Regions from separate parts of the Actinocorallia aurea genome, predicted to be linked through region 2. Evidence: predicted binding sites of a transcription regulator. Region 2 holds the regulator's gene; each other region holds the start of a gene.
What was found. Region 2 encodes HrcA, which represses chaperone genes, less so after heat shock. Its sites were predicted from a motif close to TTGGCACTCTCNNNNNGAGAGTGCCAA; they were not measured.

Region 1 (5,764 bases), on a different contig from region 2:
AGTCGGTCCAGCGGCGCAGGACGAGGCGGTGGAGGCTGCCGGAGCGGGTCTCGACGAGCAGCGTGTGGTTGGTGCGGCTCGTTCCGCCGGTGAGCGGGCGCTGGAGCCGCACGGTGCTGCCGGCGCCGAGGCACTCGCACACCCAGCGCAGGGTGGCCGCACTGGGCGGTTTGCCCAGGGGCAGGGCCCTGACGGCGCGGGCTGCGGTGTCGGTGGTGCTCACGGGGTCCATGTAAACGGATTCCGAAGGTGGAGAGGAGTGATTTTGCGGAAGCTGAACGTAGTACTCGCGGGATCGCGCACGTGGCCTTACGGAGGGGCGTCGGAACGCTCCCTCCGTAAGGCCACGGGCGTCAGGCGCGCTTACTCTTTCCCGTCCCTGCGGGGCCGGAGCAGCGCTTCGGCGAGGGCGAGCATGGTCTCCTCAAGGGTGACGAGCCGTTTCAGCACGTCCTCGTGGACGGCGCCGACGCGGTTGCCGACCTCGGCCTGGACGCCTTCGACGCGTTTGCTGATCTCGGTCTGCATGCTCTCCGAGCGCTTGGCGACCTCCTCGTGCACCGCCTCGGTCCGTTTGGTGACCTCGTCGTGGACGGCGTCGGAGCGCTTGACGACCTCCTCGAAGACGCCTTCGACGCGTTTGGCGACGTCGAGGTGGATGTCCTCGAAGCGCTTGGAGATGTCCTCGCGGACGTGCTCGAACTTGCGGGACACGTCGTCCTGCGCGCCTTCGAGCCGCCGCTTGACGTCGTCCTGGACGTCCCGTCCGGTCTCCTCGAGCCGCTTGCTGAGGCCGCTGTACGCGCTTTCCACGATCTTGGACACGGTGTCCTCGATCTCGCCGCGGTCGGGCCGGCTGCGCAGCTCCACGATGAGCGGGTCGGTGACGGTGCTGACCTGCCTTTCCAGCTCGTCGAACCGCTCGCTGTAGTCCAGGTGCGGGCGCTGCGACAGTTCGGCGAGCTTGCGGTGGATCTCGTTGATCTCCAGCGCGGCGGGAAGCTGGCTGAGCCGCTCGCCGAGCGCGTCGAAGCGGCTGTCGAAGCCGTTGATCTTGCCGGTGAGGCCTTCGAGCCTGCCGTCGAGGCCCTCCAGCCGTCCGCCGAGGCCTTCGACGCGGCTGCCGAGGGAGTCCAGGCCCTGGTCGACCCGTTCGGCCATGTCGGACAGCGACTGCTCGACCCGGGCGGTGATGCCCGTGACGGTGTGCTCCAGCTTCTCCGACCGGTGGCCCAGCTCCGCGAGGGATTTGTCGAGCCGGTTGAACCGGACGGAGGCGGCCTCCATCGCGCCCTGGAGCTTGTCGAGGCGCTTGGTCATGTCCTCCATGCGCTGGGACGCCGCGGCGGTGGCGTCCGCGATGTGCTGCGCGGAGTCCATGACGTTCTGGAGCCGGGTGAGGCTCTCGTCGACGTTCTCGGCGACGACGCCGACGTCGGCCCACAGCGCCGGGAGTTCGCTGACGGGTTTGATCCGCTCGCCGACGGCTTCGAGGTGCTCGCCCAGGCCTTCGGCCCAGCCGGGCGCCTTGCCCGTCAGCTCCTCGACCTGGCCGCGAACGCCGTCGAGCTGGCCGGTGAGGCTGGTGAGTTCGCGTTCCCGGACTTCGCGCAGCAGCCACTCCATGCCTTCGAGCCGCTGCCGGATCTCGTCCAGGACCTGGCCCTGTGACCGTGATTCGTACACATGGTCTTGCGCCGCCCGGGCGAGCAACTCCCGCATCCGGTCCGAGACCGGTTGACCCCCCGTCTGCAGGAAGTTGTGATTCGTTTCCAACGCATGCCCCTTCTCACGCCCGTGCCCCCTGAATACCCCGAAGGACTCGTGCATTGATGTGAAGTGCTCACTTTAGTCCTTGATCACAAAGCGATCAGACGGCGCGGGAATGCGCCGGAGAGCACTGATCAAGAGGGAGATCATCCGCTTCGCGAGATTGGCCTGATCTCTTGGTTTCGGGCCGTTGTTGTGCCTGTTCGGAGGGCCGGTCGGCCGTCGTTTCAGGGGGGTGTGGCAGGTAATGGGGGAGGGGTGGTCGAACGGCTCCGCGGGCCGGAACGGGGAATTCTTCACCGGCCCGGGAAAAGTGATTCCATTTATCCGCCGAATTGTTTGCCTGATCCTGAACCGCAGTTTCAGGCGCGCCCGCAGATGAGCGCGACGGGTGCGTCGCCGATTCGGGTCAGCACGACCGTTCCGGGGCGGGATCCGGTGGTGCGCAGGTCGCGCCGGAGCCGGTCGAGATCGGCGGCGAAGCCCCGCTTCTTCAGGGTGAGCGCGCCCACGTCGTGGGCGCGCAGCGCGGCCTTGAGGCGCTTGACGGAGAAGGGGAGGACCTCGCGGATCTCGTAGGCGGCGGTGTAGGGGGTGGCGACGAGGGCGTCGGAGGTGATGTAGGCGATGCGGGGGTCGGCCAGGCCGCCGTCGACGAGCGCGGCGGCCTCCCCGACGAGGTGCGCGCGAATGACGGCCCCGTCGGGCTCGTACAGGTAGCGGCCCCAGGGGCGGACGGGCGGGACGGTCGTCCTCGGGTCGGGCTCGAGGCTGTGGACCTCTCCGCCGCGCAGGAGGGTCGCCTTGCGGACCGGGCTTCCCTCGGCAAGGGCGCCGAGCCACAGGGCGGCCTCCTTGACATCGCCGTCTTCGGAGATCCACTCGGTGGCGGCGTCTTCCGGGATGGCTTCGTACGGGATTCCGGGGGCCACCTTGACGCACGCGCCGGGGGCCTTCATGGCGAGGGCGAGGAGGTCGTCCAGGGGCGGCTCGTAGGACTTGGGGTCGAAGACGCGTCCGCGCGCGGTGCGCCGCCCCGGATCGGCGAAGACCTCGGTGTAGCCCGAGATGTCCTGGTCGAGGGCGTCTCCCCGCCGGACTGACGCGATGCCGGAGACCCCGAAGGCGTCCAGGTTGGCGCGGGCCACGGCGACCGTCAGCGGGTCGAGGTCGACCCCGGTGCCGGGCACGCCGGCGCGGGCGCGGAAAGCCAGGTCGGCGCCTATCCCGCAGCACAGCTCCAGCACCGGCCCGGTGAAGCGGCCGGCCCGGTAGGCGGCGACGGCCGAGCGGGTGGACTGCTCAAGGCCGTGCTGGGTGAAGTACATGCGGGCCGCGTCGGGCCCGAACTTGGCCGCCGCCCGCGCCCGCAGCCGCACCTGGGTCAGCGCCGCGCCGACGAGTTCGGCAGGGTGATCGCCGCGCAGCCGGGACGCCGACGAGAGCAGCGCGCCCTCCGAGGTGTCGGCGGCCATCGCCCGGGCAAGAACCTCCTGCCCGGACGGGGTGAGCAAGGCCTCGAAGGCGTCGATCTCCATCCCTCCACGGTAGAGCCGCTCCCATTACAGAGCGTCCGGTTGACTGTCGTACAGGCACGGAATAATGTCACTGACTGGCACTCTCCCACCGAGAGTGCCAGAGCGACGAGCCCGGTCTGGCACCCGCGACGACAGGCCGGTCGAGGTCGCCTCCTAAGCACACACGCACACTTCACATCCGAAGGGGAGGTTCGACGTGTCGACCGCCACCAAGGTTGTCCTCAAGCCGCTCGAGGACCGCATCGTGGTCCAGCCGCTCGAGGCCGAGACCACCACTGCCTCCGGTCTGGTCATTCCGGACACCGCCAAGGAGAAGCCCCAGGAAGGCACCGTTCTGGCCGTCGGGCCGGGCCGTGTCGACGACAAGGGCGCCCGCGTCCCGCTGGACGTCGCCGTGGGCGACGTCGTCCTGTACTCCAAGTACGGCGGCACCGAGGTCAAGTACAACGGCGAGGAGTACCTCGTCCTGTCCGCCCGCGACGTGCTGGCGATCATCGACAAGTAAGGGCCACGAGGCTCGAAAGAGCCCCGCGGCCGGCCCGGGTCCGCGAACGACCCGCGTGCCGGCCCGGTGAGAAGGCTCACGCACACCGCCCCGGCGGCCCCACCCGGGCGGCCGGGGCGGTGTGCTTCGGACAGGCAGACTGAGGGAAACAGCGAACATGGCCAAGATCCTGGAGTTCGACGAGGGCGCCCGGCGTGCCCTCGAGCGCGGCGTGAACGCCCTCGCCGACGCGGTGAAGGTGACGATCGGCCCCCGCGGCCGCAACGTCGTCATCGACAAGAAGTTCGGCGCGCCGACCATCACCAACGACGGCGTGACCATCGCCCGCGAGGTCGAGCTGGACAACCCGTACGAGAACCTGGGCGCCCAGCTCGTCAAGGAAGTCGCCACCAAGACCAACGACGTCGCCGGTGACGGCACCACGACGGCGACCGTCCTGGCGCAGGCGCTGGTCCGCGAGGGCCTGCGCAACGTGGCCGCCGGGGCCTCCCCGCTGAGCCTCAAGCGCGGCATCGACATCGCCGCCAAGCACATCTCCGACCTGCTGCTGAAGTCGGCCACCGAGGTCGACGACAAGAAGGCGATCGCGCACGTCGGCACGATCTCCGCGCAGGACGCCAAGATCGGCGAGCTGATCGCCGAGGCGTTCGACAAGGTCGGCAAGGACGGTGTCATCACCGTCGAAGAGGCCCACACCTTCGGCCTGGAGCTGGAGTTCACCGAGGGCCTCCAGTTCGACAAGGGCTACCTGTCGCCGCACATGGTGACCGACCCCGAGCGCATGGAGGCGATCCTCGAGGACGCCTACGTGCTCGTCGTCGAAGGCAAGATCTCCAGCGTCAACGAGTTCCTGCCGCTGGCCGAGAAGGTCGCGCAGAGCAAGAAGCCGCTGCTGGTCATCGCCGAGGACGTCGAGGGCGAGGCGCTGGCCCTGCTCGTCGCCAACAAGATCCGCGGCACGTTCCTGTCCGTCGCGGTGAAGGCCCCCGGCTTCGGCGACCGCCGCAAGGCCATGCTGGGCGACATCGCCACCCTGACCGGCGGCCAGGTCGTGTCCGAGGCCATCGGCCTCAAGCTCGACACCGTCGGCCTCGAGGTGCTCGGCCAGGCCCGGCGCATCACCGTCACCAAGGACGGCACCACGATCGTCGACGGCCTTGGCGACGCGCAGGACATCTCCGACCGCATCCGCCAGATCAAGGTCGAGATCGAGAACAGCGACTCCGACTGGGACCGCGAGAAGCTCCAGGAGCGCCTCGCCAAGCTCGCGGGCGGCGTGTGCGTGCTGCGCGTCGGCGCGGCCACCGAGGTGGAGCTCAAGGAGAAGAAGCACCGCCTTGAGGACGCGATCTCCGCGACCCGCGCCGCGATCGAGGAGGGCATCGTCTCCGGCGGTGGCTCCGCGCTCGCCCACGTGGCCAAGGACGGCTTCGACTCCCTCGGCCTGACCGGCGACGAGGCGACGGGCGCCGAGGCGCTCCGCCGCTCCCTCGTCGAGCCGGCCCGCTGGATCGCCGAGAACGCCGGCCAGGAAGGCTACGTCGTCGTCTCCAAGATCCAGGAGCTGCCGGCCGGCCACGGCTACAACGCCGCGACGGGCGAGTACGGCGACCTGAAGGCCGCGGGCGTCATCGACCCCGTCAAGGTCACCCGCTCCGCCGTCACCAACGCCGCGTCCATCGCCGGCATGCTCCTCACCACCGAGGCGCTCGTCGTCGAGAAGCCCGAGGAAGAGTCCCCCGCCGCCGCGGGCACCGGCCACGGCCACGGCCACGGCCACTAGCTTTATGGCCGAAAGGCCGACCCGCGAGCCCCAGGGCGAGCGGGTCGGCCTTTCGGCTGTTCGGGCCCTTGAGAGCCCGGGGGCCGCCCCTCCGGCCCTTGGGGGCCCACGGGGCAGCCCCAGGAGCGCCCTCACGCGGGCTGAGCCCGGCCGACAGCGCACCTGGAA
Region 2 (5,764 bases):
CCTGGTCGTGGGCCCGGAAGGCGGCATCAGCCCAGAGGAACTCGATCTCTTCACCGCCTCCGGCGCCGAACCCGTGCTCCTGGGCCCCACCGTCCTGCGCACCTCGACCGCCGGCGTCGCCGCCGCCGCTGTCCTCCTCTCCCGCACCGGCCGCTGGTGACCCGACCACACCCCGAAGCCGTCCCGCGAACCCCTGCGCCGACCGCACGCCTCCGTCCCCACCCGATCGGGTGCGAGAAGAAGGCCGGAAGACGCGGGACGGCCGGGCGCTGGGGGCGCCCGGCCGTCTGGTCAGACCGTTAGGGGTTGTTGTAGCCGTCGTGGTAGGCGTCGGCCACTTCGTCTCCTCAAGTGTGGAAGGCGTCCCTGAGGCGGGAGAAGAAGCCCTGCTGGCCGGGGGCGAACTTGCCGGGGGGGCGCTCCTCGCCGCGCAGGACCGAGAGCTGCTTGAGGAGGTCCTCCTGCTCGGGGTCCAGCTTGGTGGGGGTCTCCACGTTGACGTGGATCATGAGGTCGCCGCGGCCGCTCGCGTTGAGGTGGCGCGCGCCCCTGCCGTACAGGGGGATGACCTGGCCGGACTGGGTGCCGGGCCGGATGTCGACCTCCTCCGCGCCGTCCAGGGTCTCCACCGTGACGGTGCTGCCGAGGGCCGCCGCCGTCATCGGGATCTGGACGGTGCAGTGCAGGTCGTCGCCCTCGCGCTCGAAGATCGCGTGCTGGCGCTCCACGATCTCCAGGAACAGGTCTCCGGCGGGGCCGCCGCCGGGGCCGACCTCGCCTTCGCCCGCGAGCTGGATGTGCGTGCCGTGCTCGACGCCCGCGGGGATCTTGACCTTGATCGTCCGCTGGGTCCGCACGCGCCCCTCGCCGGAGCACTCGCGGCACGGCGTCCGGATGACCGACCCGTAACCGCCGCACTGGGGGCACGGGCGCGAGGTCATGACCTGGCCGAGGAAGCTCCGCTGCACCTGCTGGATCTCACCCCGGCCGTGGCACATGTCGCACGTGTCGGGATGCGTGCCGGCCTCGGCGCCCGAGCCGCTGCACACCTTGCAGACGGTCGCGGTGTCGATCGTCAGCTCGCGGGTCGTGCCGAACGCGGTCTCCGAAAGGTCCAGTTCGACCCGAAGCGTGGCGTTTCTGCCGCGACGGGCGCGCGAGCGGGGGCCGCGCGTCCCTGCCTGGCCGAAGACGGCGTCCATGAGGTCGCTGAAGGGGAAGCCCGCCCCGAAACCGCCGCCGAAGCCGCCCGCGCCGGCGCCGCCGGACGCGAAGGGGTCGGCGCCGAGGTCGAACATCTCCTTCTTCTTCGGGTCGGACAGGACCTCGTAGGCCTGCGTGACCTCTTTGAACTTCTCCTGGCTCTCCACGTCCGGGTTGACGTCCGGGTGGAGTTCGCGCGCGAGCCGGCGGTAGGCCTTCTTGATCTCGTCGGGGGTGGCGCCGCGGCCCACCCCGAGGATCGCGTAATAGTCGCGCACTACGAGCCAGCCAGGATCTGTCCGACGTAACGTGCCACAGCGCGTACCGCTCCCATCGTTCCGGGGTAGTCCATGCGGGTGGGGCCGAGAACCCCGAGGCGGGCCAGCGCCTGCCCGTCCATCCCGTAGCCGGTGGCGACCACGGAGGTGGAGCGCAGCCCTTCCATCTGGTTCTCGGTGCCGATTCTGACGGTCAGGGTAGCCGGATCCCCGGTCTCCCCCAGCAGCCTCATCAGCACCACCTGCTCTTCCAGGGCCTCCAGCACGTCCCGGAGGCTCTGCGAGAAGTCGACGTGGGCGAGGTTGGCCGCGCCCGCGAAGACGATCTTCTCTTCGTTCCGTTCGACCAGGGTCTCCAGCAGCACCGACAGCACCGCCGCCGCGATCGGCCGGTCCTCGGCCGAGACGCGCTCGGGCAGGTCCTCCACCGCGAGGGGCACCTCGGCGAACGACCTCCCGTCCAGGCAGGTGTTGAGCAGCGCCCGCAGATGCGCCACCGACTCGTCCGCGAGGTCGGCGGCGGTCTCGAAGACGCGCTGCTCCACCCGTCCGGTGTCGGTGATCACCACGAGCAGCAGCCGCCGCGCCGACATCGGCACCAGCTCGATGTGCCGGACCGACGAGCGCACCAGCGACGGGTACTGCACCACGGCGACCTGCCGGGTGAGCTGCGCGAGCAGCCGGACGGTGCGGGACACCACGTCGTCGAGGTCATAGGCGCCGGCGAGGAAGCTCTCGATCGCCCGCCGTTCCCCGGGCGACATCGGCTTGATCGTCGACAGCCTGTCGACGAACAGGCGGTAGCCCTTGTCCGTCGGTATCCGGCCCGCGCTGGTGTGGGGCTGGGTGATGTACCCCTGCTCCTCCAGCACGGCCATGTCATTGCGCACGGTGGCCGGCGAGACCCCGAGGGCGTGCCGTTCGGCCAGCGCCTTGGAACCCACCGGTTCGTTGGTGGAGACGTAGTCCTCCACGATGGCGCGCAGGATGGCCAGCTTACGATCTTCCAGCAACGCTCACCTCCTGCTCGGCGCTCCCACTGCCCGGTGTCCGGCTGCCGATCAGGCTGCCTGGCACTCCCAGTCTATGAGTGCCAAGTGTACGGTCCCGGGCGCGGAAGTCGATGTGCGAGAGTCTGGTGCATGTCCTGGGAAGAGGTCGCCGATCGCTGTTTCCGCCGCAGCCACGGCAGGTTCGAGGTGAATGTCGGGGTCGTCACGGGGCGGCTGGGCACCGTCCTCATCGACACCGGAGCCTCCCCCGCCGAAGGCCGGGAACTGCGCGAGGAGCTGCGGGAACTGGGCGTCGGCGAGCCCGTCGCGGTGATCAACACGCACGGCCATTTCGACCACTGCTTCGGCAACGGGGCCTTCACCGGCCTGTTCTGGGGGCACGCGGGCCTCCCTGAATACCTGCGCCGAGAGGTCTGGATCACCATGGCCGCCGACGACCCCGACTGGGCCCGCTCCGTCGCCGGGACCGAGGTGCCCCCGCCCACCCAGACGGTCTCCGGCACCGCCCTCATCGACCTCGGCGACCGCCTCGTGGAACTCCACCACCTCGGCCGCGGCCACACCGGGCACGACCTCGTCGTCCAGGTGCCCGACTCGGGGGTGCTCTTCTCAGGCGACCTCGTAGAGGAGTCCGGCCCCCCGGCCTACGGAGGCGACAGCTACCCCTTGGACTGGCCGATCACCCTGACGCGGCTGCTGGAACTGCATCCGGAGACGATCGTGCCGGGGCACGGCGCACCCGTCGGGCGGGAGTTCGCGGTGCGGCAGCGGGACTCCATCGCGGCGGTGGCCCACGGCGTCCGTGAGACGTTCGACCAGGGCCTCGATCCTGTGCAGGCGCTCACGGCCCGCGACTGGCCCTACGACCCGCTGCGCCTCTTCCAGGCCGTCCGCAGGGGCCACGGGCAGCTTTCCCGTCCTTCGGAGTGATGCGCCGCCGGGTGATGCACCGCCGCGCCCCCGAGGGTTAGGGTCGGGGCGTGCGCAGCAAGGACTATGGAGACGACGTCCTCGCCGGGAACTGGCGGCTCCCCCGCAAGGGCACCATTCCCGAGATCCCCGCCGAGCGCGACCTCGTCGTCGAGGACCCCGACAGCGGGTTCTGCGGCGCCGTCGTCGCCTGCGGCAAGGAAGAGGTCACCCTTGAGGACCGCTTCGGCAAGCGCCGCGTCTTCCCCCTCGACCCCGCCGGATTCCTGCTGGACGGCAGGCCCGTCACCCTCGTACGGCCCGTCCCCCGGCAGGGCGGTCCGGCCCGCAGCGCCTCCGGGTCGATCGCCGTCCAGGGGCACCGGGCGCGGGTGGCGCGGGAGAGCCGGATCTACGTCGAGGGCGTCCACGACGCCGAACTCGTCGAGAAGATCTGGGGGCACGACCTGCGGGTCGAGGGCGTCGCGGTGGAGTACCTGGAGGGCATCGACCATCTGCCGCTGATCGTCGAGGAGTTCGAGCCCGGCCCGGGAAGGCGCCTCGGCGTCCTCGTGGACCACCTCGTGCCGGGCTCCAAGGAGTCGAGGATCGCCGCCCGGGTCACCGACGCGAACGTCCTCATCTGCGGACACCCCTACATCGACGTCTGGCAGGCCGTGAAGCCCGCCGCCCTCGGCATCCGGGCCTGGCCCGAGGTGCCCAAGGGGTTCGACTGGAAGGAAGGGGTCTGCGCCCGGCTCGGCTGGCCCGGAGACACCCGCGCGGCCTGGCGGCGGATCCTCGGATCCGTGCGGACTTTCGCGGATCTGGAACCTGAGCTGCTCGGGCGCGTCGAAGAGTTGATCGACTTCGTCACCGCTCCCGAGGAGTGACGCCCATGGCACGTCGCAGCCGCCCCCAGCCCACCCCGACCGTCCGTCTTCCCGAGGGCTTCGCCGCCGGGTTCCAGGGCGGGCCGACCACGCCGGACGAGCGCCAGTGGGCGCTCACCGCCTACATCGGCCAGTTCGTCCTGTGGGTGCTGCCCCCGCTGTACGTCTACCTGACCAAGAAGCGCCGCTCGGCCTACGCCCGCCACCACGGCCGCCAGGCGCTCAACCTCGCTTTGACGACCGGGATCGTGGTCGGCGCCGCGCTGTGGATCAGCCAGTGGGTCCCGGCCGCCCAATGGGTCGCCGCGGGCTGGGTGGTGCTCGCCCTCGGCCTCATCGTGTTCAGCGCGACCCGCGTCAACAAGGGAGCCTGGCACCGGCTGCCCGTTCCCGTCGCCTGGCCGATCTTCAAGGACCGCCCGCGCGCTTAGGTGAGGTCGCGGACCACGGCGTCGGCGAGGAGGCGGCCCTGGAGGGTCAGGACGGCGCGCCCGTCCACCCGCTCCACCAGGCCGCGCGCCTCCTGCTCGGCAACGGTGGCCGCATCGAGGAGCTCCAGCGGGCAGCCCTCGCGGAGCCGGATCTCCAGCAGGATCCGCTCCACGAGGCGGGTCTCGGCGTCGAGCACCTCGCGCGCGTGCGCCGGTGTGCCGCCTTCGGCGAGGCGGGAGGCGTACGCGGCGGGGTGCTTGACGTTCCACCACCGCGTGCCGCCGACATGGCTGTGCGCGCCGGGGCCCGCGCCCCACCAGTCCGCGCCCTTCCAGTACAGGACGTTGTGGGCGCACTCCCCACCCGGCAGCGCCCAGTTCGACAGCTCGTACCAGCGCATCCCCGCCTTGCCGAGCAGCTCGTCGGCCATGAGGTAGCGGTCGGCCATCGCGTCGTCGTCCGGCTCGGCGAGCACCCCGCGGCGGACCTGCGCGGCGAGCTTCGTGCCGTCCTCGACGATCAGCGCGTACGCCGAGATGTGGTCGGGACCCGCCTCCAAGGCCGCTTCCAGGGACGCCCGCCAGTCCTCGTCGGACTCTCCCGGCGTGCCGTAGATCAGGTCGAGGTTGACGTGCGCGAACCCCGCCTCCCTGGCCTGCGCGACGACCAGGGGGACCCGCGCCGGCGTGTGCGTGCGGTCCAGGGCCGCGAGGACATGCGGACGGGCGCTCTGCATCCCGTAGGAGACCCGGGTGAAGCCGCCCGCCCTCAGACCGTCCAGATAGGCCCTGTCGACGGTCTCCGGGTTGGCCTCGGTGGTGACCTCGGCGCCGGGCGCGAGGCCGAACTCGCCGTCGATCGCGGCGAGGATCCGGCCGAGGTCGCCGGGCGGGAGCAGGGTCGGGGTGCCGCCACCCACGAACACCGTCTCGACCGGCAGCTCCGCGTCGCCCAGGACGCGCCGGGCCATCCGGATCTCGGAGATCACCGTGTCGGCGTAGGAGTCGCGGGACGCGCCGGGGCCCAGCTCGGAGGC
Region 3 (5,764 bases), on a different contig from region 2:
CACCGCGACAGGTATCTCCTTGAAAGAAGGCACCTTTGAGATATATAGGTACCTCATGGATACCAAGCCCGAGCAGGTCCGCTACGACGCGAACGCCTATCTGGCTCAGTGCGCGTCCCGGACCGTCCTCATCGCCCTCGCCGACAAGTGGACGTGCCTGCTCGTCGACGCGCTCAAGGACGGCCCCCTCCGCTTCGGGGAGCTCCGGCGCCGCATCGGCGGCATCACCCAGAAGAGCCTCACCTCGACCCTGCGCACCATGGAACGCGATGGCATGGTCCTGCGGACCGTCTATCCGACGATCCCCCCGAAAGTCGAATACGAGCTCACTCCGCTAGGCCGGAGCGTCATCACCCTGATGAGCGGAATCAAGTCCTGGGCCGAATTCCATGTCGACGAGATCCTGACCGCCCGAGCCGACTACGACCTGCGGGCCACGCTCGAACCGCAGCCCGTCAGGAGCCCGTGACCAGGCCTTCCCGCATCACGCGACGGTCTTCGAATTCCCTGGGGAGGGCTTCCTCCGGCCCTTGCCGAAAAGGGAGACGGTATGCAGAAAGGGCGGCCCCGAAGAGGGACCGCCCTTTCTGTGCTGCCTTGGCGCGCGGACTTCTTAGAAGTCCATGCCTCCACCGTCGGGCATGCCGGCCGGGGCCGGGTTCTTCTCGGGCTTCTCGGCGATGACGGCCTCGGTCGTCAGGAAGAGGGCCGCGATCGACGCCGCGTTCTGCAGCGCGGAGCGGGTCACCTTCGCCGGGTCGATGATGCCGGAGGCGAACATGTCGACGTACTCGCCGGTGGCGGCGTTGAGGCCCTGGCCCGCGGGCAGGTTGCGGACCTTCTCCACCACGACGCCGCCCTCAAGGCCGGCGTTGACGGCGATCTGCTTGATCGGCTCCTCGAGCGCCTTCTTGACGATCGCGGCACCGGTGGCCTCGTCGCCCACCAGGTCGAGCTTGTCGAACGCGTTCACGGACGCCTGGAGCAGCGCCACGCCACCGCCGGGGACGATGCCCTCTTCGACGGCCGCCTTCGCGTTGCGAACGGCGTCCTCGATGCGGTGCTTGCGCTCCTTGAGCTCCACCTCGGTGGCGGCGCCGGCCTTGATGACCGCGACACCGCCCGCGAGCTTGGCCAGGCGCTCCTGGAGCTTCTCGCGGTCGTAGTCGGAGTCGGTGTTGTCGATCTCCATGCGGATCTGGTTGACCCGGCCCTGGATCTCGGTCGCGTCGCCCGCGCCCTCGACGATGGTGGTCTCGTCCTTGGTGATGACGACCTTGCGGGCGCGGCCCAGCTGGTCGAGGGTCACCGAGTCGAGCTTGAGGCCGACCTCTTCGGTGATGACCTGGCCGCCGGTCAGCACGGCGATGTCGCCGAGCATGGCCTTGCGGCGGTCACCGAAGCCCGGGGCCTTGACGGCGACGGACTTGAAGATGCCGCGGATCTTGTTGACGACCAGCGTGGCCAGGGCCTCGCCGTCGACGTCCTCGGCGATGATCAGCAGCGGCTTGCCGGCCTGCATGACCTGCTCGAGCACGGGCAGCAGGTCCTTGTTGGAGGAGGCCTTGCCGCCGACGATGAGGATGTACGGGTCGTCGAGCGACGCCTCCATCCGCTCGGGGTCGGTCACGAAGTAGGGCGAGATGTAGCCCTTGTCGAAGCGCATGCCCTCGGTGAGCTCGAGCTCCAGCCCGAAGGCGTTGCTCTCCTCGACCGTGATGACGCCTTCCTTGCCGACCTTGTCCATCGCCTCGGCGATGAGCGTGCCGATCTCGGTGTCGGCGGCGGAGATGGAGGCGGTGGAGGCGATCTGCTCCTTCGTCTCGATCTCCTTGGACAGCTGGGAGAGCTGCTCGGAGACGGCGGCGACGGCGGCCTCGATGCCCTTCTTCAGGGACATCGGGTTGGCGCCGGCGGCGACGTTGCGCAGACCCTCGCGCACCAGGGCCTGGGCCAGCACGGTGGCGGTGGTGGTGCCGTCACCCGCTACGTCGTCGGTCTTCTTGGCGACTTCCTTGACGAGCTCGGCCCCGATCTTCTCCCACGGGTCTTCGAGCTCGATCTCCTTGGCGATGGAGACACCGTCGTTGGTGATCGTGGGGGCGCCCCACTTCTTCTCCAGCACGACGTTGCGACCCTTCGGGCCGAGCGTCACCTTGACGGCGTCTGCGAGCTGGTTCATGCCACGCTCGAGACCGCGCCGGGCCTCCTCGTCGAACGCGATCATCTTGGCAGCCATTGGCTCCAGATCCTCCTCGTAGTGGATGCGGAACATGGCGGGTCGGGGGATGCCCGCGACGGACGGCCTCACCCTGCGAGCGGCCCCATGCATGCCACCCGTGAGTCAGGCCTCATCGCCTCCGACCCAGAAGCTTTGCGGTTATCACTCTCACCCAGAGAGTGCCAGAACACTGTTTAGCACTCTACCCCGGAGAGTGCAAGCCGCATGCGTGCTGAGCAGGGGCACCGCCCAAAAAGAGACCCGCGTTCCCGATTCGGGGGACGCGGGTCCGTGCGGGTGGTCGGCTCAGAGGGCGCGGACGAGGTCGGCCTGGGGGCCCCGGTCCGACTGGGTGATCTCGAACTCGACCCGCTGGCCCTGTTCGAGGGTGCGGTAGCCGTCCATCTGGATGGAGCTGTGGTGGACGAACACGTCACGGCCGCCGTCGACGGCGATGAATCCGTAGCCCTTGTCCGCGTTGAACCACTTCACGGTGCCCTGCGCCATTCTTGAACCCTGACTGGAGCCGCGGCCCCCCTGGACCGCGGAACGGCCGTGGAGTCCACCTCGGACCCCCGATCCCCATTCGAGACCGCCCGGAGATCCTGGCGTGATGGAGATGGCAACGGAACATACAGGGGTGTATCAGACAGGGGAATGTTCCGGCCGGGTGTGGCCACCATTCCCTTACCGGACAAAACGCGAAAGGGCTTTCCCATTCTGACGGGAAAGCCCTTTCTGTAAAGACGCTGTGGCTAGCAGCCGCCGGCGACCGCCGGGATGATCGACACCTGGGTGCCCGCCGGGGTCGCCGTGTCGAGGCCCTGCTCGAACCGGACGTCCTCGTCGCCGACGTAGACGTTCACGAAACGACGCAGCTTGCCCGTGTCGTCCAGAACGCGCGCGGCGATGCCCGTGTAGTTCGCCTCAAGGTCGGCGATGACATCGCGAAGGGTGTCACCGGTCGCCTTGACCTCGGCCTCGCCACCCGTGTAGGTGCGGAGAATCGTGGGAATACGGACGGAAACGCTCATATCTAGTCTCAGACCAATCCGGTAGCGCGGAACGCCTCGATCGAAGGCGCGATGTTGGCGGACGGCTTGGCGACCGGGGCCACCGCGTCCAGCGTCTTCAGGCCTTCGCCCGAGTTGATGATGACCGTCTCCAGCGACGGGTCGAGCTGCCCGCTGTCGATGAGCTTCTTCAGCACGCCGACGGTCACGCCGCCCGCGGTCTCGGCGAAGATGCCCTCGGTCCTGGCCAGCAGCCGGATCCCGTCGACGACCTCGGTGTCGGTGACGTCGTCGATGGCGCCGCCGGTGCGGCGGACCGCGTCCAGGACGTAGGGACCGTCGGCCGGGTTGCCGATCGCCAGGGACTTGGCGATCGTGTTCGGCTTGACGGGGCGGATGACGTCGAGGCCTGCCTTGAAGGCCGCCGACACCGGGCTGCACCCCTCGGCCTGGGCGCCGAACACCTTGTACGGCTTGTCTTCGACGAGCCCGAGCTTGATCAGCTCCTGGAAGGCCTTGTCGATCTTCGTCAGCTGGGAGCCGGACGCGATCGGGACGACGATCTGGTCGGGCAGGCGCCAGCCGAGCTGCTCGGCGATCTCGTACCCGAGCGTCTTGGAGCCCTCGGCGTAGTACGGGCGGACGTTGACGTTGACGAACGCCCAGTCCTCCTGCTCGCCGGCCAGCTCCGAGGCGAGGCGGTTGACGTCGTCGTAGTTGCCGTCGACCGTCACGAAGGTGCCGTCGTACACGGCGGTCGTGATGATCTTCTGCTGCTCCAGGTCGGAGGGCACGAAGACGGCGCTGCGGATGCCCGCGCGGGCCGCGGCGGCGGCGACGGCGTTGGCCAGGTTCCCGGTGGACGGGCAGGCCAGCACCTTGAAGCCGAGCTCACGGGCGGCGGCCAGGGCGACGCCGACCACGCGGTCCTTGAAGGAGTGGGTGGGGTTGCCGCTGTCGTCCTTGACCCACAGGGCGCTGAGGCCGAGCGCGGAGGCGAGCTGGTCGGCCTTCACCAGACGGGTGAAGCCGGGCTCGGTGTTGGGGATCTCGGCGACGTTCGACGGGACCGGAAGGAGGTCCTTGTAACGCCAGATGTTATGGGGGCCCGCTTCGATGCTCTCCCGGGTCACGCCCGTGATGTCATAGGAGACCTCTAGCGGGCCGAAACACTCGGAACAGGCGTAGTACGGGCCGAGTTCTACGGAGTTGCCGCATTCGCGGCAGACGAGCGCGGTGGCGTTACCCAGGTTGGGCATGATGCGAGGCTCTCCCTCATCTTTGCCTGCGCCGATCTGGTCGCAGGCCGGAGTTGGCACCTGTTCCGGGAGCGCGCGCAAGGGCTGCGCCGATCGCCGGAAGGGTTGCCGGGGCTTCGCAGGGCCGGTCCCTCCACCCCTCTGGATGAGCGCCCGTCAAAAAGCGACGGGCGTGTATGAAGTTGTGCCCCGACTTTACCTCAGGTGTCCGAAGACCCGAACAGCCGGGGCGGCCACCTGGTTGGACCGTGCCCGATTGTGAGTTGCGCCACCGCCGTCCCGGTCAGGGCCGACCTTGACCGGGATCGCCCCGATGTGCCGTGCGAGACTCGGGGGCATGCAGGTACTCGTCGCCAGCAACCGCGGTCCCGTCTCCTTCGGCCGCGCCGAAGACGGCACCCTGACCATGCGCCGGGGAGGGGGCGGCCTGGTCTCCGGGCTCGCCTCCGTGGCCGCCGGCTCCGACCTCCTCTGGGTGTGCGCGGCGCTCTCCGAAGCCGACCGCACGGCAGCCCGTCAGGACCCCGAAGGACGCCTGGACAAGGCGGGCCACGACACCGGGGCCGTGCGGATGCTCGACATCCCCGAGCAGACCTTCCACCGGGCCTACAACTCCGTCGCCAACTCGACCCTGTGGTTCGTCCACCACCTTCTCTACGCCACCCCGACCGCCCCGCACTTCGACGCCACGTTCCGGCGCGACTGGCAGGCGTACGCGGCCTACAACGCGGCCTTCGCCGGGGCGCTGAGGCAGGACGCGGAGCGGGGCGCGAAGGTCGTCGTGCAGGACTACCACCTGTCCTTGGTGCCCGGGATGCTCCGGGAGGCCAGGCCCGACCTTCGGATCGCGCACTTCTCGCACACGCCCTGGGCTCCGCCCGCCTACTTCCGGCTGCTGCCCGACGACATCGGCACCGAGATCCTGGAGGGCATGCTCGGCGCCGACCACCTCGGATTCCTCTGCGACCGCTGGGCCGAGGCGTTCCTCGCCTGCTGCGACGAGATCCTCGGCGCGGCCATCGACCCCGTCGCCGGAACGGTCACGCACCGGGGCCGGACGACCCGCGTGGGCGTCCACGCGCTGGGCGTCGACGGGCCGGAGCTGCGGGAGCGGGCCGGGCGGGCGGACGTGGCGGAGCGGATGGCCTCGCTCCGCGAGCAGGTCGGCGACAGGCAGCTCATCGTGCGGATCGACCGTACGGAGCTGTCGAAGAACATCGTCAGGGGGCTCGCGGCCTACTGGGAGCTGCTGCTCAACCATCCCGAGTGGC

Region 1: a site for HrcA is predicted at 3,383-3,409, ahead of groES (co-chaperone GroES). Genes of this name have one in related genera too.
Region 3: a site for HrcA is predicted at 2,416-2,442, ahead of groL (chaperonin GroEL). Genes of this name have one in related genera too.

Annotation. Positions count from the first base shown of each region.
Region 1 is NZ_BAAGPQ010000023.1:171,592-177,355, reverse strand. Features, by position in the region: gene ACYVOM_RS27075 (aminoglycoside phosphotransferase family protein) at 1-232, opposite strand, end outside; gene ACYVOM_RS27070 (apolipoprotein A1/A4/E domain-containing protein) at 364-1,686, opposite strand; gene ACYVOM_RS27065 (class I SAM-dependent methyltransferase) at 2,133-3,308, opposite strand; gene groES (co-chaperone GroES) at 3,505-3,813, shown strand; gene groL (chaperonin GroEL) at 3,971-5,596, shown strand.
Region 2 is NZ_BAAGPQ010000001.1:10,889-16,652, reverse strand. Features, by position in the region: gene ACYVOM_RS00090 (16S rRNA (uracil(1498)-N(3))-methyltransferase) at 1-160, shown strand, start outside; gene dnaJ (molecular chaperone DnaJ) at 348-1,481, opposite strand; gene hrcA (heat-inducible transcriptional repressor HrcA) at 1,481-2,494, opposite strand; gene ACYVOM_RS00075 (MBL fold metallo-hydrolase) at 2,624-3,424, shown strand; gene ACYVOM_RS00070 (DUF3097 domain-containing protein) at 3,475-4,296, shown strand; gene ACYVOM_RS00065 (DUF4870 domain-containing protein) at 4,302-4,727, shown strand; gene hemW (radical SAM family heme chaperone HemW) at 4,724-5,764, opposite strand, start outside.
Region 3 is NZ_BAAGPQ010000006.1:1,570-7,333, forward strand. Features, by position in the region: gene ACYVOM_RS08165 (winged helix-turn-helix transcriptional regulator) at 56-469, shown strand; gene groL (chaperonin GroEL) at 614-2,239, opposite strand; gene ACYVOM_RS08175 (cold-shock protein) at 2,528-2,728, opposite strand; gene ACYVOM_RS08180 (MoaD/ThiS family protein) at 2,977-3,255, opposite strand; gene thrC (threonine synthase) at 3,264-4,493, opposite strand; SAM riboswitch class I at 4,507-4,645, opposite strand; gene ACYVOM_RS08190 (alpha,alpha-trehalose-phosphate synthase (UDP-forming)) at 4,831-5,764, shown strand, end outside.